Regions from separate parts of the Actinoplanes sp. NPDC049802 genome, predicted to be linked through region 2. Evidence: riboswitches for the same ligand, from Rfam matches in the RefSeq annotation. Region 2 holds a riboswitch; the other holds the start of a gene.
What was found. Region 2 has a riboswitch for glycine ahead of gcvP (aminomethyl-transferring glycine dehydrogenase). Riboswitches for the same ligand answer to the same signal wherever they lie in the genome.
Positions count from the first base shown of each region.

Region 1 (9,049 bases), on a different contig from region 2:
GACAACCCCGGAGGAGCAACTGAGAATGTTCGGCGCGCAGCTTTACGACGCCATCGGGGCCGCCTACCCGGCCACTCGACGAACCGAACCCCGGATCGCGGCACGCATCTGGGACGCGCTCGGGGACGCTCGAACGGTGTTGAACGTCGGAGCAGGTACCGGCTCCTACGAACCACCGGACCGTGACGTCACGGCGGTGGAGCCGTCAGCTGTCATGCGGGCACTCCGTCCGGCGGATGCCGCACCGTGCGTCGCGGCCGGAGCCGGGAACCTGCCGTTCGGGGACCAGTCGTTCGACGCCGCCATGGCGGTCAGCACCGTCCATCACTGGCCGGACCCGGTCGCCGGGCTGCGGGAGATGAAGCGGGTGGCCCGCCGCGTGGTCGTGTTCGCCTACGACGCCGACGACCCGGGCTGGCGCGAGCGGTTCTGGCTCACCCGCGACTACCTGCCGGAGTTCGCTGATCTCCTCACCGGCCGGCCGTCCTTGGCCGACCTCACGCGAGCGATCGGAGGCCGCGCGGAGCCGGTACTCGTTCCGTGGGACTGCGCTGACGGCTTCTTCGAGGCGCATTGGCGCCGGCCCGAAGCCTATCTGGACGAACAGGTGCGCCGCGCGGTATCGGTCTGGACCAGGGTCGGACCGCAGGCCGAGCAGCGGGCGGTGGGCAGGCTCCGCGAAGACCTGGCCTCCGGCCGATGGGCCGAGCACAACCGTGATCTCGTCGCTCTCGACGCCGCGGAACTCGGCCTTCGTCTGCTCATAGCGTGAGGACCGCCCGGAACAGCGCGGCGGCAGCCTCGAACCACCGGGGCCGGACGAGTTCCCGCGTCCGGCCCGGTGAAGCCGGGTCACGCGGCCGGCACGGCGGTCCGGCGGGCGAGGTGGGCGGTGATGTCGGCGTTGATCTCGACGGTGGGTGGCAACACTGCCAGGATGCGGTCGAACACCTGCTCGCGGTCCACGGACGGCAACTGCAGGTAGGCGGAGACGGTGGACAGGTGCCCCACGTAGTCGGCGGCGGCCATCGTGAACCGCCGCTCGATGACCTCCTGCCGGACGTCGGTGAACCAGGGGGACCGTCGCAGCTCGCTGCCCGGCCACTGCATGGCGTGCTCCGGCGGCGTCCCGTCCGGTGAGGGGATCTCGTCGCTGTCCAGGAACGGCGCGCGGGCCGCCTGCACCGCTTGCTCGACCGCGGGGGCGGCGAGCTGGAACGGGCCACCGAACGAGGCGAACACCCCGCCCGGTTCCACCAGTGCGGCCAGGCGCTGCCACCGGCGCCACGGCCGGGTCCAGTGCAGGGCCGCCGCCGCGAAGACCAGCCCGAAGGTCTCCCCCGGCGCCAGGTCCTCGAACGCGGCCCGTACCGTCGTGACCTGCCCCGGCACGTGCCGCCGCAGCTCGGCGAGCATCTCGGCGTCCGGGTCGGTCGCGGTGACGGCGATCCCGTGCGCCGCGAACAGGCGGGTCGCCTTGCCGGTGCCCGCCCCGATCTCGAGGGCGGTCCGGATCGGGCGGCCGGCGTACCGCGTCACCAGGGTGAGAAGTTCCACCGGATAGCCGGGGCGGAACCGCTCATACGATTCCGCGATCTCTCCGAAGCTCAGGGCACGCGACATGCCGGGCATCCTGGCATACGCCGCGTTGTCGGCGCCCGGCCTTTATCGCGCGGTGGGCACCGATCTCCGCCCGGCGGGCGCGGCACAGACTGTGGTGGCGGTGAGATCGCGCCGGCCGGGCGGGACGGTCCAGTTCTTCCGGGGCGACGTCGCGCGTACCCGATGGGTCTATTCCAGAAGGGCGTGGAGGCGCGGCAGGCGGCGGCGGAGCTGGTCATCGTCGTCGAAATCCCAGCTCTCGCCGCGGTCGGGGTAATTGGAGGTGTTCGGGGGCGCCTCGCCGGCACGATCCCAGTAGGCCAGGTGGGCGACGCCGAACATGTCCTCGGACTCCAGATCCGGGCTCTGGCCCACGCCCGGCACATCGGCGAGCGTGTCGGGGTCGGCGACGGCGCGTTCGAAGACGTCGCGGCCCTGGGCGATCAGCCAGCCGCGGAAGTACTCGAATCCGTCGTCGGAGCAGCCGCCGTTGATCAGGTAGGCGGCGCCCCACAGGTCGACCCGGTAGGAGCGGGCCCGCAACTCCCACTCGGCCCGCGCCAGCTCGGCCACCTCGTCCAGCGGCAGCTCGTCGAGCAGTCGCCGGGCCCGCAGACCCACCTGGTCGGCGTCCGACGGGTCGGCCACCGAGGACCGGGCCGCCTCGACCAGATTCCAGAATCTCTCCACGCTCACCCGGAGAGGATGCCAGAGGTTTTCGGGTCCTACTATCCGGAAAACTCGTGGCGGACAGTGACGGCGGAGGTCAGGGTAGGGCACATGGTCACCATTCAGCGGGTGCGGGTGCGCTGGGGCCCGGCGTCGCGCGGTGCGGCGCATGCGAATGCCCGCCGCGGCCTGGACCGGCCGGTCGCCCTGCCGGATCCGCTGCCGGCCGGCGGCCTGGTCGTGCACGAGACGTTGTTCGACGAGGCGGACGGCTACCGTCCCCGTGACGAGGTGCTGGTCGACAGCGACCAGGATCCGGGGGTGCGCCTGACCGTCCGTGACGGCCGGCTGATCGTCGAACGGTCGCCGGCCGCCTCGGTCGCCTACCCGCGGTCGATGCCGACGGCGCGGCTGTTCACGCTGGATCCCGGGCAGGTGGGGCGGTACCGGGCCAACTTCCGGATGCTCGTCACCACGTGCCCGTGCAACCCGAGCTGGTATTACGAGAACTGGCTGGTCCACGTCAGCAACGGCCCGGTGGATCCGGCCCGCTTCCAGCACGGTCCGGTCGATCATGAGGCCGATCACCGGGTCAGCCTGTACGGCGGCCATCCACGCGGTCTGAAATCATCCATCAGGTGATCCGCCTGTTCCGTCCCGCCGACGCCGACTCGGTGGCCGCTCTGATCCGCCTCTGCCTCCGCACGGTCAACAGCCGCGACTATCCGCCGGACCTGATCGACCGGATGTGCGCGCACTTCACCCCCGCCAAGATCAAAGACCTGGCCGGCGTACGGGAGATGTTCGTCGCCGAGTCGGAAGGGATCACGGGCACCGTCTCCCGGGACGGCAACAAGGTCTACACCATGTTCGTCCATCCGGACTTCCACGGCCGGGGCATCGGTTCCCGGCTGCTGCACCACATCGAAGACCTCGCCGCGGCCGAGGGCTTCGACCACATGGAGACCGGATCCAGCATCACCGGCTACGGCTTCTACCAGCGGCTCGGTTATGTGGACGTCCGCGTCTCGGACACCGACTTCGGCTTGAACCACATCCTGCGCCGCCCTCTGCCCCGCCGGTAGACCCGGCCCACGGTCGTCGCGCAGTGGTTTGCGGGTCAGTGGGGCAGGTGGGCTCGGGTGCAGCGGGTGACGTACGGCATGGTGATCTCGTCGCGGCCGCGTAGGGCGGGGTGGGTGCCGAGGAGGTCCTCGACGGCGGCGAGCAGGTCGCGGCGTTCCGGTTCGGACAGCACGATCACGTAGCTGCGGGACGCGACCATGTCGAGCAGCGCCTGCCGGGTGAGGGTGTGCCGCCAGCGGATCTCGGTGCGTTCGGGGGCGGCGAACGGCGTACCGATGACGGGGTTGGTGTCGATCTCCTGACGGGTGTGCTGGTGGAGGATGCCGTCGAGGAGGGCGACCCACTCCTCGGTGTGGTCGCGGACGTTCCACAGGAGGCTGAGCGTGCCGCCGGGCCGCAACACCCGGGCCGCTTCGGGGACCGCCTGGGCGGGGTCTACCCAGTGCCAGGCCTGGGCCACGACGATCGCGTCCACGTCGGCACCGGGAAGCGGGATGTGTTCGGCGGTGCCCTCGAAGATCGCGGCGCGCGGGGCGACGGCGGCCAGTTGGTCGCGCATCTCGGCGGACGGTTCGACGGCGACCACGTCTAGTCCGGCTTCGACGAGCAGTTCGGTGAGTTTGCCGGTGCCGGCGCCGAGGTCGAGGACGCGGCGGGCGGTGCGGGGAACGGCCCATTCGACGGCCGAGCGGGGGTAGGGCGGCCGGCCGCGGTGGTAGGCGCCGACGGCGCTGCCGAACGAGCCGGCGTGCAGCGTCCTGGACCAGCGGCGGGTGGCGCCCTGCCGGGTCATGCCGCACGCTCTGCCGATCTCGTCCCAGCTGGCGGCGTGCTCCCGCCGGAGCCGGCTGATGATCCGGGTGCGGCGGACCTCCATCTCGGCGATCGACTCGGTCAGGCGGCGCAGCTCCTCCAACATGAGGGCAACATACGTTGCTCCCGGTATCTTGAGCAACGATCGTTGCCTCCTAGGATCGGGGGCATGGCGATGGTCGCGCAGATCTCACTCGGTGTGGCGGACGACAAGCGGGCGGGCGACTTCTGGATGGCGGCTCTCGGCTATGTGCGCCGCCCACCCCGGTGGGCCGGCGACGACTGGATCGTGATCGAGCCGCCGCCCGGCGTGCCCGGCGCGCCGATCGCGATGGACGTCAGCGAGAGCCCGGTGCAGGAGCAGCCCCGGATCCACTTCGACATCCAGGACGAGCACGGCGATCTGGAAGCGGAGGTGGACCGGCTCCTCGGGCTGGGCGCACGGCGGGTCGACTGGCCGTTCTACCCGAAGCCGGGCGAGAGCCATCCGGCCGAGCCGGAGTACGTCGTCCTGGCCGACCCGGAGGGCAACCGGTTCTGCGTCTGCGGCGCTCCCCCGGGTGGCGCCGCTTGAAAGCCCACTGAGGGCCGCACGAGTGTGAACACCCGAGGTCACCGCCCCGGCTTGACCGGTCGATCGCCGGGCGGATAGTTTCTGGCCCACAACCGAACACTTCGCCGCTGCAACCGTCGCGGGAGAGCCCCCAGCCCCCGGGCCGGGGCGCCGAAGGAGCAACTTCTCCCTCAGAATCTCTCAGGCTCAGGTACCGCGTCTGGTCAGGCGACTCTGGAAAGTCGGGCCGCCGCCAGCGGTCCGCGCCCACGGTGCAAGCCGCCCCGGCGGTGAACCTCTCAGGCCCCATGACAGAGCGAGGGAGGCCCACCCGCTACCACAGGAGCCTCCCCGTTGAGACGCACCGCGCTGTTCGACGTCCACACCCGTCTGGGCGCTTCCTTCACCGACTTCGCCGGCTGGTCGATGCCGCTGCGGTACGGCAGTGACCTGGCCGAGCATCACACGGTCCGGGAGGACGCCGGCCTGTTCGATCTGAGCCACATGGGCCGGATCCGGGTCTCCGGCGATCCCGGTTTCCTCGACTACGCGCTGGTGGGCCGCATGTCGGCGGTGAAGGTGGGCCGCGCCAAGTACACGATGCTGTGCCACACCACCGGCGGCGTCCTCGACGATCTGGTCGTCTACCGGCTGGCCGAGCGGGAGTTCCTGGTGGTGGCCAACGCGGCCAACGCCGCGGTGGTCCGGGCCATGCTGGGCGAGCACTCCAACGGGTACGCCGTACGCATCGGCGAGCGGCCCGGCGCCCTGATCGCGGTGCAGGGCCCGATGTCGCTGGACGTGCTCGGCACCGGCGCCGACCTGCCCTACTACGGCATCCGCCCGGAGCGGCTGGCCGGCCGGGACGTGCTGCTGGCCCGGACCGGCTACACCGGCGAGGACGGTTTCGAGATCTACTGCGACGCCGGGGACGCCCCGGCGATCTGGGAGTGGGCGGCGTCGCGTGGGGCGCGGCCGTGCGGGCTGGCCTGCCGGGACACGCTGCGCCTGGAGGCGGGCATGCCGCTGTACGGCCACGAGCTGTCGGTGCGTTCCACCCCGTTCCACGCCGGTCTCGGCCGGGTGGTGGCCCTGGACAAGCCGGACTTCGTGGGCGCGGCCGCGCTGCGGCCGGTGGCCGCGACCGGCCCGGAGACGCTGCTCGCCGGCCTGGTGACCGAGGGCCGCCGCGCGCCCCGGGCCGGTTACCGGGTGCTGCACGAGGGCACCGATGCCGGTGTGGTGACCAGCGGCGCCCTCTCCCCCACGCTCGGCCATCCGGTCGCGATGGCCCAGGTGCCGGCCGCACTGGCCGAACCGGGAACGAAACTCGCCGTCGACGTTCGCGGCGCCCGGGTCGACGCCGAGGTCGTCGCCCTGCCCTTCTACCGCCGTACCCGCTGAGGAGCCGACCATGATCCCCGAGAACCTGCGCTACAGCCGTGACCACGAGTGGCTGACCGAGGACTCGCCGGCGACCGTCGGGGTGACCGCGTTCGCGGCCGACGCCCTCGGCGACGTCGTGTTCGTGGAGCTTCCGGAGCCGGGCACGCTGGTCAAGGCCGGTGACCCGTGCGGTGAGATCGAGTCGACGAAGTCGGTGAGCGAGGTCTACGCCCCCGCCGACGGCGAGATCATCGAGGTCAACGTCACCCTGAGCGACGAGCCGGGCCTGATCAACTCCGATCCGTACGGGGCGGGCTGGCTGTTCCGGCTGCGCGTCACCGGCGGTCCGGAGCTGCTGGACGCCGCCGGCTACACCACCCTCGTGTCATGACGGTCTCGGTGTTCGACCTGTTCTCCGTCGGGATCGGCCCGTCCAGCTCGCACACCGTCGGGCCGATGCGGGCGGCGCGCATGTTCGCCGGCCGTCTCGCCGGTGTCGACGGGGTGACGCGGGTGCGGGCCGAACTGTTCGGCTCCCTCGGCGCGACCGGACGCGGGCACGGGACGCCGAAGGCGGTCCTGCTAGGGCTGGAGGGCGCCGAGCCGGAGACGGTCGACGTGTCGGGCGCCGACGAGCGGGCCGCCGCCATTCACGCCGCCGGGGCGCTGACCCTGCCGGACGGGCGGACCGCCACGGTGGATCTGGTGCTGCACCGGCGGCGGACGCTGCCGGAGCATCCCAACGGGATGACCTTCGCCGCCTTCGGCGCCGACGGCACGCAGCTGCTGGCCAGGACCTATTTCTCGGTCGGCGGCGGCTTCGTGATCCCCCGGGAACCCTCCGGCGTACGGGCTACGCGCGCGGCGTACACCGAATCGGATCACGCGTCGGCAGGTACGCAGATCTCGTACACCGATTCGGGTGACGCAGGGGTGGGTGCGCGAATCACGTACACCGAATCGGATCACGCGGCAGCGGGTGCACGTGACCCCTACCCCGGACCGGATCACACCGGCCCGAGTACACGTACCCCCTACACCGATGCGGATCACGTGGGGGCGAGTACGCAGATCTCCTACCCCGGGCCGGGCGACGCGACGACGAAGGCGCGTACCCCGTACGCCGGTCCGGGCGATACGGCCGCGGGTGCGCACACGCCGTACACCGGTTCGGGTGGCGCGGTAGCGAGTGGGCGAATCCCGTACACCGATTCGGATCACACAGCGCTGAGTACACGTACCCCGTACACCGATTCGGATCATGCGGCGGGCGCGCGTGTTCCGTACCCCTTCTCGTCGGGTGCGGAACTCTTGGCGCTCACCCGGAGCACCGGTCTGTCGATCGCCCGGCTGATGCTGGCGAACGAGGCCGCCTCGCGGCCGGAGGCCGAGGTTCGCGCCGGCCTGCTGGGCATCTGGCAGGTGATGCGCGATTGTGTGGCGGCCGGTCTGGACGCCGAGGGTGTGCTCCCCGGCAGTTTGAGGGTGCGCCGCCGGGCGGCCGGGGTGGCCCGGCAGCTACGGGCGTCGGGTCACCGGGACGAGCTGGCGATGGAGTGGCTGACCGTCTACGCCATGGCGGTGAACGAGCAGAACGCGGCCGGTGGCCGGGTGGTGACCGCCCCGACCAACGGCGCGGCCGGCATCATTCCGGCGGTGCTGCACTATTCGGGCGCGCAGGGCGACGACGTGGTCCGGTTCCTGTTGACGGCCGGGGCGATCGGGTTGCTGTTCAAGGAGAACGCGTCGATCTCCGGCGCCGAGGTCGGCTGTCAGGGCGAGGTCGGCTCGGCGTGCGCGATGGCCGCGGCCGGGCTGGCCGAGGTGCTCGGCGGCACCCCGGAGCAGGTGGAGAACGCCGCCGAGATCGGCATGGAACACAACCTGGGCCTGACCTGTGACCCGGTCGGCGGCCTGGTGCAGATCCCGTGCATCGAGCGCAACGGGATGGCCGCGGTCAAGGCGGTCACCGCCGCGCGGATGGCGCTGCGCGGCGACGGCCGGCACCACGTCTCCCTCGACAAGGTCATCAAGACCATGAAGGAGACCGGCGCCGACATGAAGGACAAGTACAAGGAGACGGCCCGGGGCGGGCTCGCCGTCAACGTCATCGAGTGCTGAGCCGCGGGATCGGCGTTCATGGCAGCCCGGGCTCCGCGCCCGCGCGATCTATCTCAGTGTCAGATGAATGCTCGATCCGAGATAGGTGACCAGGCCGACCAGATCCGTCTCGTCGATCAACAGCCGGGCAGCCAGTTCGGCGCTGGTGGTCTCCAGCGGTTCGGCCCGGCTCCAGCGCAACACCGATTGGAGGTCGTCGGCGATGCGGGACCATCGTCCGATCGCGTCCATTTTTCTGACGATCGCCGCATCCTTGGACGATAGCGTCAACACGGTGTCGATCCGGTCGAATCGCCCGGCACGGTAGCGGTCGCCGTCACGCAGCAGGATGCCGGCCGCCTCCATGAACGGGAGCACGTCGCGCCCGCGGCGGATCGGTGGCACACCGAGCTGCCCGGCATAGGCGTCGGCCTTCGCGCCGTCCGGCAGCGGGTCGTCCATCCAGCCCGCCGGGTAGACGGGCGGCACGACGTGCCAGGACTGCACCTGTTCGGCGGTGACCGGGCCGCCGAGCGCCTTCTCCGCGTTGATCGTCAGGTAGGCGACGGTCATCACGGCGGACGGCAGCATGGCGTGCCAGCCGGAGTTGCCCGGCCCGACCCCCGGCGCACTGCGGCGCAGCCAGACCGGCGGGTCGGCACGATCGTCCGGCCAGAAGCTGATCAGCCAGGTGAAGCGGCTCCCGTCGTCACCGACGGCCCGCCGGCGCACCCGGACCCGGAACCACTCCTCGTGCCCGAGGTGGAAGTCGACCGGCCCGATTCCGCCGGTCAGGGTGGTCAGCGACAGCCCGCCGGAACTCGACCGGTAGGGCGCCTC
Region 1 covers NZ_JBFAMR010000010.1:57,344-66,392, forward strand. The annotation lists partial or broken gene AB0I88_RS10110 (MerR family transcriptional regulator) at 1-772, shown strand, start outside; gene AB0I88_RS10115 (class I SAM-dependent methyltransferase) at 853-1,623, opposite strand; gene AB0I88_RS10120 (DUF4240 domain-containing protein) at 1,792-2,298, opposite strand; gene AB0I88_RS10125 (hypothetical protein) at 2,383-2,913, shown strand; gene AB0I88_RS10130 (GNAT family N-acetyltransferase) at 2,910-3,356, shown strand; gene AB0I88_RS10135 (methyltransferase domain-containing protein) at 3,392-4,276, opposite strand; gene AB0I88_RS10140 (VOC family protein) at 4,340-4,744, shown strand; glycine riboswitch at 4,854-4,950, shown strand; gene gcvT (glycine cleavage system aminomethyltransferase GcvT) at 5,078-6,127, shown strand; gene gcvH (glycine cleavage system protein GcvH) at 6,138-6,500, shown strand; partial or broken gene AB0I88_RS10155 (serine dehydratase beta chain) at 6,497-6,928, shown strand; gene AB0I88_RS10160 (L-serine ammonia-lyase) at 7,163-8,230, shown strand; gene AB0I88_RS10165 (hypothetical protein) at 8,279-9,049, opposite strand, start outside.
Region 1: linked by a shared signal. The riboswitch ahead of gcvT (glycine cleavage system aminomethyltransferase GcvT) and the one ahead of gcvP (aminomethyl-transferring glycine dehydrogenase) in region 2 are both predicted to bind glycine.

Region 2 (9,049 bases):
GATGCCGGAGACCGGTGGATCGAGCGTGTCTAGCATGTCCGCGATGTCGCCTCTCTGCAGCCATCACGGCACCTCTTCACGCCATTGTGGACGTCTCGGTGCCGCGCGTGCGTCAAATTACGCGCTCAGCCCCCTGCCAGGGGGGCGGATGCCGACAGTGGCACGCAATAGGTAGAGACGGCTCGGAGAGAGCTAGGAGACCGCTGTGGGTGGCTGTCCGCGCAGCGCGGCCCGCAGGGGGCCGGCTTTGGCGGCGGCTTCGGCGACTTCGGCGGCCGGGTCGCTGTCGATGGTGATGCCGCCGCCGGCCCAGGCGTGCACGCGGTGGCCGTCGACGGCGACGGTGCGGATGCTCAGGCCGAGGTCGAGGTGGTCGTGGCCGAGCCAGCCGAGGGCGCCCATGCTGACGCCGCGGCCGACGGGTTCGAGGGCGGCGATCTCGGCGAGGGCGGCGAGTTTGGGGGCGCCGGTGACGCTGCCGCCGGGGCAGACGGCACGCAGCAGGCCGGCGAGCCCGACGTCGCCGTCGAGGGGGGCGGAGACGACGGATTCGGCCTGCCAGAGGCCGGCCCATCGGCGTACGGCGAACAGCTCGTCCACGCGCACCGGCCCGGTTCCGGGCAGGCGGGCGAGGTCGTTGCGTTCCAGGTCGACGATCATGACGTGTTCGGCGCGTTCCTTGGTGGAGGCGAGCAGTTCGCGGCGGCCGTCGCCGGTGGCGGGCCGGGTGCCTTTGATGGGCCGGGTGATGATCCGGCCGGCGCGGACCTCGACGAGGGTCTCCGGGGAGGCGGTGGCCATGGCCCAGCCGTCGCCGGTGAGGATGCCGCCGTAGCGGGCGCCGGGCAGTGCGGCGACGCGGCGCAGCGCGGGGCCGGGGTCTCCGGTGTAGGCGGCGGAGGCGTGCCCGACGACGTTGACCTGGTAGACGTCGCCGCGGGCGATGGCGTGCCGGACCTGTTCGACGGCGTGGGCGTGGTCGGTGGGGCTCCAGCTGTCGCGCCACGGTCCCAGCGACCAGGAGTCCCCAACCGCAAAGTCGTGGTATTTCGTTGAATGTCCGTAAACTACGGCGTAAACGTCGGGAATGCCGGGCACGGGGGTGGGCGCTCCGAGCATCCCTCCGGCCATCACGCATCCGGCATCCGCCGACACGTAGAGTGCCGCCCCGCAAATCGCGCCATCGCCGATCGTCTGGTTTTTGTCACCCGTTCGGCCGAGGTTCCGCACCGGTAGTCCGTTGCCGGAGAGGAACCCGGCGAGAAGCTCGGCAGGGTCGCCGGGATCACCCCGATGCCAGCGAAAGACGCTCAACACGTCGTGACGTGCGCCGCAGCCCGCCGGAGCGCCCGGCGGCGGCCCGAACGGAGGTTGCGGAGAGTGGTCAACGGCCCCGCTGCCGTGGACCATCGGAGCCGAGGAGGCGGACACCGGCGCCGTCACTGGGTCGAACCAGTGTCGTTCGATGTGAGGTAACGTTCGTCACCGCGTTTGTGAACCATCACACAGCCCCCAACGGAGATCCACCGATGTGCCAGCACCTGAACCCATGTCCCCCCGCCGACGCCACCGACCGTGAGGCCGCCCGCATCATCGCAACCTTCCGAGAACAGGGCTGGAGCCTGCTCTGCAACGGCGTCATCGTCTTCGACGACACCGGCGAGCTGCTGCCGGACGGCACCATGATCGAACCGCACCGCGGCCCGGCGGTGCACGCCCTGGCAGCCTGACCCGTCACCGATCACGCGACGCAGCGTAATCAATCGACGGCTACGAAGGCGGCGCAGGCCGCGATCGAGGACGACCGCGACCTGCGCGACTGTGCGACCGCTCCTCAGTCTTCGAACGCCTCCGGCGACGGGCACGAGCAGACCAGGTTCCGGTCTCCGTAGGCCCCGTCGATCCGGCGCACCGGCGGCCAGTACTTCGCCGTCCGGTCCACACCCTCCGGGAAACCGGCCACCGAACGTGAATACGGGTGGTTCCACTCGTCCGCCGTCACCGCCGACGCCGTGTGCGGCGCGTTGGCCAGCGGGTTGTCGTCCTTGGGCCACACCCCTGCCGCCACCTGGTCGATCTCGCCCTTGATCGCGATCATCGCGGCGATGAAGCGGTCCAGCTCCGCCAGATCCTCGCTCTCCGTCGGCTCGACCATGAGGGTGCCGGCCACCGGGAACGACATGGTCGGCGCGTGGAAGCCGTAGTCGATCAGCCGCTTGGCCACGTCGTCGACCGAGACGCCGGTCGCCTTGGTGATCGGGCGCAGGTCGAGGATGCACTCGTGCGCGACCAGGCCGTGCTCCCCCGTGTACAGCACCGGGTAGTGCTCGCGCAGCCGCGCCGCCACATAGTTGGCCGCCAGCACCGCCGACGCGGTCGCCGCCGCCAGGCCGTCCGGGCCCATCATCCGGATGTACGCCCACGAGATCGGCAGGATCCCGGCCGAGCCGTGCGCCGCCGCCGACACGGCGTGGTGGTCGCCGTCGAGAACCGGGTCGCCGGGCAGGAACGGGGCCAGGTGCGCGCCGACCGCGACCGGTCCCACGCCGGGGCCGCCGCCGCCGTGCGGGATGCAGAACGTCTTGTGCAGGTTCAGGTGCGAGACGTCCGCCCCGAACCTGCCGGGCCGGGCGTAGCCGACCAGCGCGTTCAGGTTGGCGCCGTCCACATACACCTGGCCGCCCGCGTCGTGCACCTTGGCGCACAGGTCGGCGATCGAGGTCTCGTAGACGCCGTGGGTGGACGGGTAGGTCACCATGATCGCCGAGAGCGCGTCCCGATGGTTCTCGATCTTGGCGTCCAGGTCGGCCATGTCGATGTTGCCGTCGGCGTCGCAGGCCACCACGACGACCCGCATGCCGGCCATCACGGCGGACGCCGCGTTGGTGCCGTGCGCGCTCGACGGGATCAGGCACACGTCCCGGTGGGCCTCGCCACGGGACCGGTGGTAGCCGCGGATCGCCAGCAGACCGGCCAGCTCACCCTGCGAGCCGGCGTTCGGCTGGACGCTGACCGCGTCGTAGCCGGTGATCTCGGCGAGCCATTTCTCCAGCTGGGCGACGAGATGTTCGTAGCCGGCCACCTGTGACTCGGGCGCGAACGGGTGGATGTCGGCGAAGGAAGGCCAGGTGATCGCCTCCATCTCGGTGGTGGCGTTCAGCTTCATCGTGCACGAGCCCAGCGGGATCATGCCGCGGTCCAGCGCGTAGTCACGGTCCGAGAGCCTGCGCAGGTAGCGCAACATGCTCGTCTCGGAGTGGTGGGTGTTGAACACCGGGTGGGTGAGGTAGTCGCCGGTGCGCTCCAGCGCGGCCGGAATCGAGCGGCCCGCGGAGGCCGGCTCCCCGGACACGTAGGCGCCCGCGACGGCCACACCGAACGCGTCCCAGACCCGGCGCACCTCGGACTCCGTGGTGGTCTCGTCGCAGGAGACCGACACGTGGTCGGCGTCGACGAGGCGCAGGTCGATGCCGTACTTGGCGGCGCCGGCCAGGACGGCCCCGGCCTTGCCGGGGACGTGGGCGAGCACGGTGTCGAAGAAGTGCTCGTGCACCACGGTCACGCCGTCGACGGCACGCAGCCCGGCGGCCAGGCGGGTGGCGCTCTCGTGGGTGCGCCGGGCGATGGCGCGCAGCCCGGCCGGGCCGTGGTAGACCGCGTACATACTGGCCATCACGGCGAGCAGCACCTGTGCGGTGCAGATGTTGCTGGTCGCCTTCTCCCGGCGGATGTGCTGCTCACGCGTCTGCAGCGCGAGCCGGTAGGCGCGGTCGCCGTCGGCGTCCTTCGAGACACCGACCAGACGCCCGGGCAGCGACCGCTCCAGGCCGTTGCGCACCGCCAGATATCCGGCGTGCGGGCCACCGAAGCCCAGGGGTACGCCGAAACGCTGCGTCGTCCCGGCCGCGATGTCGGCGCCGATGTCCCCCGGCGAGCGCAGCAGGGTCAGCGCCAGCAGGTCGGCGGCGACCGTGACCAGGGCGCCCTTGGCGTGAGCGGCCTCGACCAGGGGCGCATGGTCCCGGATCCGGCCCGAAGCGCCCGGGTACTGCAGATGCAGCCCGAAGTAGTCCTCCGGAAGGTCCGCGCCGGCGTCGAGGTCGACGATCCGCACGTCGATGCCGAGCGGTTCGGCGCGGGTCCGCAGCACCGACAGGGTCTGCGGGAACGTGTCGGCGTCCACCGCGTACACGTTGCTCTTGTTCTTGGAGGCGCGGCGCGCGAGAGTCATCGCCTCGGCGACGGCCGTGGCCTCGTCGAGCATCGACGCGTTGGCCGTGGCCAGCCCGGTCAGGTCGGTGACCATGGTCTGGAAGTTGAGCAGCGCCTCGAGGCGGCCCTGGCTGATCTCCGGCTGGTACGGCGTGTACGCCGTGTACCACGCCGGGTTCTCCAGCACGTTTCGCCTGATCACCGCCGGGGTGACCGTGCCGTAGTAGCCGAGGCCGATCATCGGGGTGGCCACCACGTTGCGCCCGGCGATGGCGCGCAGCTCGGCGATCGCCTGCTCCTCGGAGATGCCCGCGGGCAGGTCGAGCGTGCCGGTGAACCGGATCGACGACGGGATGGCGGCGTCCATCAGCTGTTCGGCGGAACCGAACCCGATCGCCTTGAGCATCTGTGCCTGCTCGTCGGAATCCGGGCCGATGTGGCGGGAGACGAACGGGGACGGCATGGGCGACTCCAGCGAGTGAGAAGGTCGAGAAACAACCTCCCCCTCTGTCATACCCAGACCGCGGCATTTCAGAGTCACCACCGCACACGGTCCTTTTGCCTGAAAGTTTCCGGGGAGGATTTGCCTCTTCGGCGCCCTAAGGTCTCTCCCGCGTGCACCTCACAACCTACCAGCGCACATGGGCCGGGCCGGGAGTCCTAGGGTGTGCGATGTGACGTACTTCCCTGCCGCCGGCCGCTACGGCGAGATGGTCTATCGACGTGCTGGTCGCAGCGGTCTCAAGCTTCCCGCCATCAGCCTCGGTCTCTGGCACAACTTCGGTGACGCCCGCCCCATCGACCGTCAGCGCGCCATCGTCCGCCGCGCCTTCGACCTCGGGGTCACCCACTTCGACCTGGCCAACAACTACGGGCCGCCGCCGGGAAGCGCCGAGACCAACTTCGGCACCATCCTCAACAGCGACCTCAAGCACCACCGCGACGAGCTGGTCATCTCGTCGAAGGCCGGCTACACGATGTGGGACGGCCCGTACGGCGACTGGGGCTCCCGCAAGTACCTGGTGTCGTCGCTGGACCAGTCGCTGAAGCGGATGGGCCTGGACTACGTCGACGTCTTCTACCACCACCGGCCCGACCCGGAGACCCCGCTCGAGGAGACGATGACCGCCCTGGACGCCATCGTGCGCTCCGGGAAGGCGCTCTACGCCGGGATCAGCAACTACCGCAGCGAGCAGGCCGCGCAGGCCGCCGACCTGCTGCGGGAGCTGGGCACCCCGCTGCTGATCCACCAGCCGTCGTACTCGATCCTGAACCGGTGGATCGAGCACGACCGGCTGCTCGACACCCTGGCGGCGGCCGGGGCCGGATGCATCGCGTTCAGCCCGCTGCAGCAGGGTCTGCTCACCGACCGCTACCTGGGCGGCATCCCGGACGACTCGCGGATCCGCACCAGCGTGTTCCTCAACGAGAGCGCCCTGGACAACAAGACCCTCGCGCGGCTGCACACGCTCAACGACATCGCCAAGCGGCGCGGGCAGTCGCTGGCCCAGATGTCGCTCGCCTGGGCGCTGCGTGACGACCGGATGACCAGCCTGATCATCGGCGCGTCCAGCGTCGGGCAGCTGGAGAACAACGTCGCCGCCGTCGGGAACCTCGCCTTCGACCAGAGCGAGCTCGACGAAATCGACGCGACGGTACTCGACCTCTAGCCGTAGTGTCCCGGCTCATGATCGAGCTCGTGCAACGGCACACGGCCCTCGCGGTCGTGGTCGGGTCCCGCGCCTACGGACTCCATGGGCCGGGCTCCGACCACGACCGGCGTGGTGTGTTCGTGGCGCCGACCCGCGCCTTCTGGACCCTCGACAAGCCGCCCACCCACCTGGACGGGCCGGCCGAGGAGCAGTTCTCGTGGGAGATCGAGCGGTTCTGCGTGCTCGCGCTGCAGGCGAACCCGACCGTGCTGGAGGTGCTGTGGTCGCCGCTGGTCGAGAGCGTCACGGCCGACGGTGCGGAGCTGATCCGCAACCGGGGGGCTTTTCTCTCCACCAGGGTGGCCGAGACGTACGGCAGCTATGCGCGCGATCAGCTCGCCAAGGTGGAGTCCCGGCGCGCCCGGACGGGGGAGGTCAACTTCAAGCAGGCGATGCACATGATCCGGCTGCTGCTCGCCGGGGCGCACGTGCTGCGTACCGGGGAGGTCCTGGTCGACGTCACCCCGCTGCGCGGCGAGCTGCTCGCCGTGCGCCGCGGTGACCTGCCGTGGCCGGAGGTGGCCGCCTGGGCCGAACGTCTGCAGGCCGACCTCGCCGGCGCGGCGGCCGGCACCGCGCTGCCGGAGTGCCCGGACCGTGACCGCATCGATCGGGTGCTCGTGGGCGTACGCGAAAGGAATCTCTAGACCGTGACCGTCGATGTCCCGCCGTGGGCCGGCGAGGCCGCCGCCGCCCTGCCCTATCCCCTGCTCTTCGCCACCGTGAGCGGGGCGCACCTGTACGGTTTCGCGTCCGTCGACTCCGACCTCGACCTGCGGGCCGCGCACGTGCTGCCGCCCGAGGAGGTGGTGGGTCTGCGAACCGGACCGGACACGCTGCAGAACGGTGGCGTCCGCGACGGCGTCGAGCTGGACGTGGTCAGCCACGACCTGCTCAAGTTCGCCCGGCTGCTCAACAGCCGCAACGGTTACGTGCTGGAGCAGCTGCTGTCACCGCTCGTGGTGCTCACCTCAGGAGTGCACGCGGAGTTGAAAGCCCTGGCCCCGGGCCTGATCACCAGCAATCACGCGCATCACTACCTGGGTTTCGCGGCCACTCAGGAGCGGCTGTACCACCGGACCGGCCAGCTGAAGCCGGCGCTGTACACGCTGCGGGTGCTGCTCACCGGCATCCATCTGATGCGCACCGGCGAGTTGGAGACCGATCTGAACGTTCTCGGTCACCGGTTGGCCTACGTGCCGGAGCTGATCGCCGCGAAACGCGAGGCCGAGCACGGGTCGCTCCCCGCGCGGGCGGCCGCCCACCTGGCCGCGGACGTCCCGGCGCTGCGCGCCGACCTCGAAGAGGCCCGGGAAAAGAGCACACTTCCGGGGTACGCGCAAGCGAGCGCTGTGGCGGCGCTGCACGATCTGGTGGTACGAACCCGGCTGGTCACGGTTGCCGCGCCGAGATCGGGCTGAAAGGATCCAATCATGGAGTACCGGAACGTCGGGGCGAGCGGACTTCGCGTCAGTGAGCTGTGCCTCGGGACGATGACCTTCGGCAAAGAGGCGGACGAGCAGACGTCGCACGCCATCCTGGACCGCTACGTGGAGGCGGGCGGCGACTTCATCGACACCGCGGACGTGTATGCGGGCGGCGCCTCCGAGGAGATCATCGGCCGGTGGCTGGCGTCGCGGCAGCGGGACTCGCTGGTGGTGGCGACCAAGGCGTTCTGGGCGACCGGCAGCGGCCCCAACGACAACGGCGCGGGCCGCAAGCACCTGATCGCGGCGGTGCACGCCAGCCTGCGGCGGCTGCGCACCGACTACATCGACCTCTACCAGCTGCACTGTTTCGACGAGACCACCCCGATCGAGGAGACGGTCTCGACGCTGGACCAGCTGGTGCGCTCCGGCCTGGTGCGGCATCTCGGGGTCAGCAACTACGCCGCCTGGCAGCTGCAGAAGTCGGTGGACGTGGCCCGGTTCCGCGGCTGGGAGCCGTTCGTGGCCGCGCAGCCGCTCTACAACCTCATCGACCGCGAGATCGAGACCGAGCTGGTGCCGGTGTGCCGCAACGAGGGCGTCGGGATCATCCCGTGGTCGCCGATGCGGGGCGGCTGGCTGACCGGCAAGTACCGGCGCGGCATGACCGGGGCGCCGGCCGGCACCCGGTGGGACGGCGACAAGCAGCCCTGGCTGGGCAACTGGGAGAACAGCGTCGACGAGCGCACCTGGCGGGTCACCGACACGCTGATCGCCGTCGCCGAGGAGGCCGGGCGCACGCCCGCGCAGGTGGCGCTGCGGTGGCTGCTGCAGCGGCCCGGGGTGACCGCGCCGATCGTGGGCGCCCGCACCACCGGGCAGCTCGGCGACAACCTGGGCGCGACCGGGTGGACGCTCGACGACAAGCAGATGGAGCGCCTGACCGCGGCGGGGGATCAGCCTCTGCCGTACCCGCACCCGTACCTGGCCGGATCCCCGCGGCGGCGCTCGTGAGGGTGGTCACCACCCGGGACTGGGATGCGGGCGCCGGCAAGGAGCGCAGGCACGAGGGCGTCACGTTCTCGGCACTGGATCTGTGCGAGACCGATGTGGAGCGCGTCGAGTTCTCCGGGTGCGTCTTCCGCGACGCCCGGTTCAACTGCTCCCGGCACACCGACGTGGCGTTTCTGAACTGCCGGTTCGTGAACTGCAACTTCTTCGACGCCACGTTCACCAACGTCAAGGCGGTGGGCAGCGTCTTCGAGGGCTGCACGTTCGACCTGACGACGGTCGACGGTGGGGACTGGTCGTTCATCACGCTGCCCCGGGCCGACCTGGGCAGCGCCACCTTCACCGGGGTACGGATGCGGGAGGCCGATCTGACCGGCGTCCGCTGCCGCGACGGGACGATGCGCGGGCTGGACCTGTCCGCGGCGACCCTGACCGGCGCCGATTTCACCGGCTGCGATCTGCGCGGCACCGATCTGCACGCGTTCGACCCGCGGGCGCTGGAGCTGCGGGACGCGGTCATCACCGCTGATCAGGCGGTGGTCCTCGCGATGAGCCTGGGTCTGCAGATCCGCGACTAAGCTAAGCTCCCATCGATCAGAGCCGATTTCTGTGCCCGATTTGGGAGCGCTCCCGAAATGAGATTCCTCGCCGCCGCCATGTTGTTCACCACCGCCGTAGCGGTCCCCG
Region 2 covers NZ_JBFAMR010000093.1:6,715-15,763, reverse strand. The annotation lists gene AB0I88_RS36565 (SigE family RNA polymerase sigma factor) at 1-36, opposite strand, end outside; gene AB0I88_RS36560 (chorismate-binding protein) at 193-1,410, opposite strand; gene AB0I88_RS36555 (DUF5999 family protein) at 1,530-1,730, shown strand; gene gcvP (aminomethyl-transferring glycine dehydrogenase) at 1,835-4,675, opposite strand; glycine riboswitch at 4,753-4,836, opposite strand; gene mgrA (L-glyceraldehyde 3-phosphate reductase) at 4,887-5,882, shown strand; gene AB0I88_RS36540 (nucleotidyltransferase domain-containing protein) at 5,900-6,571, shown strand; gene AB0I88_RS36535 (nucleotidyltransferase domain-containing protein) at 6,575-7,345, shown strand; gene AB0I88_RS36530 (aldo/keto reductase) at 7,358-8,365, shown strand; gene AB0I88_RS36525 (pentapeptide repeat-containing protein) at 8,362-8,940, shown strand; gene AB0I88_RS36520 (polysaccharide deacetylase family protein) at 8,998-9,049, shown strand, end outside.